DNA from 3 places in the Limibacter armeniacum genome. Region 3 is predicted to be linked to each of the others. Evidence: riboswitches for the same ligand, from Rfam matches in the RefSeq annotation. Region 3 holds a riboswitch; each other region holds the start of a gene.
What was found. Region 3 has a riboswitch for S-adenosylmethionine ahead of V6R21_RS10635 (O-acetylhomoserine aminocarboxypropyltransferase/cysteine synthase family protein). Riboswitches for the same ligand answer to the same signal wherever they lie in the genome.

Region 1 (2,204 bases), 1.4 Mb from region 3:
CAGGAACCTAACCATACACTCTTTTGACTCCAACATTCCGTCATCCATATTGATGTCAATCACCTGTGCACCACCTTCTACCTGCGTACGGGCGATCTCCAAAGCCTCATCAAATTGCTCTTCCTTAATCAGTCTCTTGAATTTAAGGGAACCTGCCACATTGGTTCGCTCACCAATATTGACAAACATGCTGTCTGGCTTAATGGTAACCGGTTCCAAACCACTCAAATTCATGAAAGGCTTGTGCTTAGGTATTGTTCTAGGTGCTGCCGTTTTAAATGTCTCAGCAATATCATGGATGTGATCTGGTGTTGTACCACAACAACCCCCAATGATATTTACCAATCCTTTAAAGCTATCAACAATGTCAGCCATCTCTTTCGCTGTCTGATCGTACTGACCAAACTCATTGGGCAATCCTGCATTTGGGTGTGCAGAAATATTGACATTGGCTACACGAGATAACTCTTGAATGTAGGGTCTCAACAAGTCGGCACCTAGGGCACAGTTCAAACCAACACTAAACAGGTTTGCATGACGGATTGAGTTCCAGAAAGCTTCTGCTACCTGACCGGAAAGTGTACGTCCAGAAGCATCTGTAATCGTACCGGAAACCATAATTGGAAGGTCAACCCCTACTGACAGGTTTGGAAACTCCTCTTCCCTGCCTCTAGGACGTCTGTCCACTAGATTGCCATTTTTTACATCCTCAAAATATTGGTCAATTGCAAAAAGGGCTGCCTTACAGTTAAGCGTATCAAAAACAGTCTCTACCAAAAGGATATCTGCTCCTCCTTCTACCAATGCCTGTACTTGCTCATAGTATGCTTCTACCAGTTGGTCAAAATTGATGGCACGATAACCTGGATCATTTACATCTGGAGAGATGGAAGCCGTTCTGTTGGTTGGTCCAATTGAGCCAGCTACATATCTTGGTTTATGAGGCTCCTTAGCTGTAAGCTCATCAGCTACTTCTTTTGCTATTGCTGCTGAAGCATAGTTGAGTTCATATACCAGATCTTCCATCTGGTAATCAGCCATGGCTATACTGGTACCACTAAAAGTGTTGGTCTCTACAATGTCAGCGCCAGCCTCAAAGTACAGTCGATGTATTTCCTTGATAATGTCAGGTCTTGTAATGGACAGTAGGTCATTGTTACCTTTCAGGTCACTAGCATGACTGGCAAAGCGAGTCCCTCTAAAATCCTCTTCTGTCAATTTGTGTCGCTGGATCATGGTTCCCATGGCTCCATCCAGGATCAGCACCCTTTCCTCGGCCTGCTTTCTGATATCTGCTTTCATGAATAATAGTTAAATGGCTCTAGAATTAATCGCAATTACGGCTAGCCAACTGCATAGCCAAACCTGTCAGACATTTGTCTGTTCGATCAGGGTGTTATCAAGAATAACTGGAATTGAGTAGTAAGGCAGGAATCAAGATACCGGCAAAGAGCGCTTGCCGGTACATAACATACCGTACTCATTTTTCCTGGACACCTCCAGGGCGGGAATTAGCACCTTGTTCAATTTGAAAAAATGATTCAAAGAATTGCAGGTTGCTAAGACTTCACAGAGCCCGTTCTCTCAGTCTTTCTCAATAAGCACGATGCAAAATTAAAAATAATCGGCAGATAAATAAAAATCTTTTTCAATTCTAATGACTCTACTCAGTATTAACATTTCTTAAATCAATACAAAAGCTCACAGTTTACGTTTACTTTCAATGTGTAACATTCAATACCTTTCGTTCACCATTATTAAAAAAATAAGTTACACTTCAGGTATTGCTTACCTGTGAGTTTACAGTCTCTTTCCTCCTAAATTTACCTTTATTCGTTATCCCCTGACAAACACCTCTCCCATAATCTTAAAATAACACAACACTAACTACTATTAATGATGTGATTTCAACTCATTAACTAAATTTTATTCAAAAACACCTCAAACCTTACACATCTGTGATTTTTACTTAAAATTGCGTACTTTGGATGTAACAAATCACAAAGGCACTTCTTTAGGCCTACTTACTTCAGAACTATCCGCTTGTAAGAATTTTAATTAACACCACTAATTCTGCGCGCCCATACTTTTCTATTCAAATAAGCTTTCATTTTCAGTTCTGAAATCAGGAAACACAATTAAATCAAACAATACAGCTATACCACAATAATCAATTACACAACCAGCAACCCTCACTACCATGA
Region 2 (2,204 bases), on a different contig from region 3:
TCGGGGGTCCCCCTTCTTGGTATTCGGCCGGTAGTAGCTGGTCCTCTGCTCAGCCACTTCGCTCTGTGATAAGATGGCGGTATTGTAGTAGACCTTTCCCTCATCGCCCTGAGGCATTGTACTAAAATCCACAACTCTCCCTTGCTTGAGGATTTCCCTCAACTCCCCTGAGGCGTCAATAATACTTTTCTTTAGCATTGTTTCCGTCATCCGGATCAGGCTAAACTCTTCCCTACAGTATTTCTGGATAATCTCAATTAGGCGTTCTTCCCCCTCATTGGGGATAAAAAATGGATTCACGTTTAAGTTGGTTTAGCTTTTACAATTGGTTTGCATTATAGCAATAAATAGTATTATTCTCATACCTTGATCATATCAACCAAGCTATCTAGCACTTTCAGGGTCCTTTCTTTGTCATACCTAATAGCACACTCCCAAACCGTCATCACATTCCACCCTTCCCTCAACAAGTCCATACGGTGGCTAATGTCATTGGCTCGGTTCCGAGCGATTTTCCAACGCCAAAACTCTGTGTTGGTCTTGGGCAGCTTGTAGTACTTGCAGTCTTGGTGCCCATGCCAGAAGCAGCCATGGACAAAGATCACGGTCTTGTACTTGGGTAACACGATGTCAGGTTTGCCAGGCAGGACTTTGCCCCTGTACCTGCCGTGCAGCCGGAAGCGGAAGCCATGGCGGTGCAGGTAGCGCCTCACAATCAGCTCAGGCCTCGTATCCTTGCCCTTGATCGAGGCCATGATCCTGCTGCGTACTTCGGGGCTAAACTTGTCGGGCATCGCTTTTTGGAAGAGAAGTTACGAAATTCACTTCTTTCTCCCCCTTTTTTCGTCTTCAAGCTCCTTGTTGGACTTGGCAATCCTCTTTTTAAGAGCCCTTATATCAAGCCACGAAGGCACTCCCATAACAACTGTTACTATAAACATAACCCTTAGATCTGTCATGTAATCCGTGACAGGCGAGGTCAGCCATTCAATGAACCAGTAATATACCTTTTCCATGGTATTGAAGTCTTGTTTCAGTAAAAATGAAGGGGGGCCTTCCTCCCAATCGAAGTCAGGCCCATGCAAGAGGAATCAGTTCTCAATCGAAAGCTTTCCCTCTTTCAGCTTGATACACCGGTCAAATGATATACAATTGCCCCCAAACAGCAGTTGGCAGCTATTCAGGTTGTAGATGGGCCATAATTCCAGGTAGGAAGACTGACACACTATCTTCGATGCCAGCGAAGGGTCACGTGAGATCAACTCTCCTGCAAGGGCAATCATATATGCCCCCTTTCTTGTGGCAAATCCCTTGTTGCCCACGAGTCTGTTAAAGTACCCAACCAGTTGCTCGGTACTGTCACGGTGTAGCGTCAAGCGACACTCCTTGATTAGTTCTGTAAATGATTGTGTTGCCATTACCATTCTAGTTTTGTTGTGAAAAATAAACCAAATGGCATCAGGAAATGGGAAGGAAAATAGTGAGGCGCATTTTTTTGTCCTGCTCCAAAAGAGGTTCGGACCACATCGCACTGGACCACCGTGGCTTGTCTTGCTCGGTTGGTATCCCCTTCCATGGGATTCTTGATGCTACTGTAAGTATAGGATTCTTTTTATAATTAATCCAAAATATTTTTATAAATACCTCTACCAAGAAGTTCTTCGGGAAATCTGATGATAATAAAAAGGACAATCCTAATAAGTAAGGTTGAGGATAACCGGAATATGAGTCATCCCGAGTTATTATTGGGATGACTCATATTTATCAATTACACAGCCTTATTCTGTACTGGAGTCACTTTTACATAGTCCATGAACTTACGAAGTTTGTCCATAATGATCGGTGTAGAAACAACAAACTTCTCCCCTTGTACCCAAAATTCAATATAGGTAGACGAGATACTCCCCTTCGCTTTTCTATAGCTAATGAATAAATCTTTTGATACAGTATAGTCATGATAAACTTCCTCGTTTCTTAGAGGTTTTTCTTTATTAATCTTCTCCTGAAGGATTTGATAGTTTTGTAAAATAGCTTTACACTGCTCTAATGTCAGTTCTATATAAGTAATGTCTGCTATTCTTGTCTGATCAGTCTCGAATTGCTTCCGGTCCGGATAATATTTATCGGCACCGATTACCAATTTTGAAATATCCCTATATTTATAACCTGTGAGTTCTAAATAAGAATTACTATTATATGATTTA
Region 3 (2,204 bases):
TTTGACCCGTTCTGCTGTGGCATGCTCAGGCATAATCAGTTCAATTTCTACACCAACTGCTTTAGCAATCATGGCAAGTGCAATTCCTGTATTGCCGCTGGTGGCTTCAACCAGTTTCATTCCTGGTTTCAGTTCACCTCTGTCAATAGCCCCTTGTATCATACTGAGAGCAGGTCTGTCTTTGACACTACCGCCGGGGTTATGACCTTCTAATTTTCCATAAACCTTAACATTTGGGTTAAGGTTTAGATGTGTAACCTCTACTAATGGGGTGGATCCTACCAAGTCAAGGATTGATGGCATAATATATTTTCTTTGTGTTTTGAATTCAATTTAACGCTGTCACTGTTATAAATTCTATATTCAATTGAAGAAAAGCATACTTCAAATTAGATCAATTCATAATTGAATGCTAAAGAATTTATTTATTGTATCAAATAATAGAGCTTCCTGAGTTGCTAATTTTCCACTCCCTTTCTTATCGATAGCCTAGTTGTTATATAGGGTATTGAGGCAAATTTACGCATGTCATCTGTTTCTATCCAATTTATGAAATCAGAAACTGTCTGTAATCTTTGTACCTATTTGATAATCTAGGTGATAGAGTTATACCGTTTCTTGTTACAGTTTGTAAGTTTGCTAGCTATAATCATTATCAAGGCTTTTTTGTTTTGAATTTTTTGTATTCAGCTAGTTCATTGGTAAGAGAAAAGTAGGATAAGCTTTTTCTCATCGAAGCTTTTGGTATAGCTCCTTAGGATTAAAATAAATCTTAATTTTTTTGTGATGTTGTTTGGTTTTTTTCAGAAATGGTCAGTATGTTTGTGGCACATACAGTCAATTACCTCACATCTGAAGTAATTGGTTTATAAAGAAGAGGCGAGAGACTAGGCTTTAAGACCCTCTAGCAACCCCCTCACTCGTGGGAAAGGTGCTAATTCCTAGCCTAAGTTTTTAGGACATATAAACTAATTAGGCATCATGAAAGCATTTAAAATTCTTTTTGTTGACGCAGCAGCGTTGACCCAATTTTTTGCATCTCGCAACACGTACAATTTCTCATACCGAATGTGTATGCGAATGCGAATGTGTAGCTAATCGCACATACACTCCCCACACCTCCGTTTCCATCTCCTAAGATGTATTGTTACGTTTCGCACCAAGTGACGCGCGGCTTGGTACAGGCGTTTCTTTATCCTTAGCACAAGCAGGAGGCTCGTTTTGGTCTACAAAACGTGTTTTAAGAACCATTGTACCATTTTATTAAAATCCAAAGAGCCATGTCAGATAATAAATTAAGATTCGAAACACTACAAGTGCATGCAGGTCAGGAAGTTGAAGCTACTACGAATGCCCGTGCAGTACCGATTTACCAAACTACATCTTACACATTCAACGATGCAGAACATGGTGCTAACCTGTTTGCCTTGAAAAAGTTTGGCAATATCTACACTCGAATCATGAACCCAACAACGGATGTGTTTGAGAAGCGAATCGCTGCACTTGAAGGCGGAGTGGCAGCACTTGCAGTAGCTTCAGGACAGGCAGCGCAGTTTATTGCACTGAATAACCTTTGTGAGTCAGGAGATAATATTGTTTCTACAACATACCTATATGGCGGAACTTATAATCAGTTTAAAGTGTCTTTCAAAAGGTTAGGCATTGGGGTGAGGTTTGCAGAAGGTGATGATGCAGAGAGTTTTGAGAAGCTGATTGATGAGCGTACCAAAGCACTGTATCTGGAAACTATTGGGAACCCACAGTTTAATATTCCAGACTTTGAAGCAATCGCAAAAGTTGCGCAGAAACATAATATTCCATTGGTGGTAGACAATACTTTTGGAGCAGGGGGGTACTTGTTCCGACCTATTGACCATGGTGCCAATGTTGTAACGGCTTCGGCTACGAAATGGATTGGTGGACACGGAACATCAATTGGTGGAGTCATAGTAGATGCGGGTAATTTCAACTGGGCAAATGGTAAGTTTCCTCAGTTTACAGAACCATCAGAAGGATACCATGGATTGAAGTTCTGGGAAGTTTTTGGAGAGGGTGGTCCATTTGGAAATATAGCTTTCGCAATCAGAGCGAGGGTAGAGGGACTGAGAGATTTTGGTCCAGCATTGAGTCCATTCAATTCCTTCCTTTTATTACAAGGTTTAGAAACACTTTCTCTTCGTGTACAAAGACATGTTGATAATGCT

Region 1: another riboswitch for S-adenosylmethionine. It lies ahead of metH (methionine synthase); the one in region 3 lies ahead of V6R21_RS10635 (O-acetylhomoserine aminocarboxypropyltransferase/cysteine synthase family protein).
Region 2: another riboswitch for S-adenosylmethionine. It lies ahead of V6R21_RS05740 (hypothetical protein); the one in region 3 lies ahead of V6R21_RS10635 (O-acetylhomoserine aminocarboxypropyltransferase/cysteine synthase family protein).

Annotation. Positions count from the first base shown of each region.
Region 1 covers NZ_JBAJNO010000008.1:2,521,707-2,523,910, forward strand. Annotated here, with positions in the region: gene metH (methionine synthase) at 1-1,302, opposite strand, end outside; SAM riboswitch class I at 1,478-1,604, opposite strand; gene V6R21_RS16255 (hypothetical protein) at 2,201-2,204, shown strand, end outside.
Region 2 covers NZ_JBAJNO010000007.1:31,578-33,781, reverse strand. Annotated here, with positions in the region: gene V6R21_RS05755 (MvaI/BcnI family restriction endonuclease) at 1-300, opposite strand, end outside; gene V6R21_RS05750 (very short patch repair endonuclease) at 360-794, opposite strand; gene V6R21_RS05745 (hypothetical protein) at 822-1,016, opposite strand; gene V6R21_RS05740 (hypothetical protein) at 1,092-1,418, opposite strand; SAM-I-IV-variant riboswitch at 1,482-1,595, opposite strand; gene V6R21_RS05735 (hypothetical protein) at 1,769-2,204, opposite strand, start outside.
Region 3 covers NZ_JBAJNO010000008.1:1,157,221-1,159,424, forward strand. Annotated here, with positions in the region: gene cysM (cysteine synthase CysM) at 1-303, opposite strand, end outside; SAM riboswitch class I at 864-970, shown strand; gene V6R21_RS10635 (O-acetylhomoserine aminocarboxypropyltransferase/cysteine synthase family protein) at 1,281-2,204, shown strand, end outside.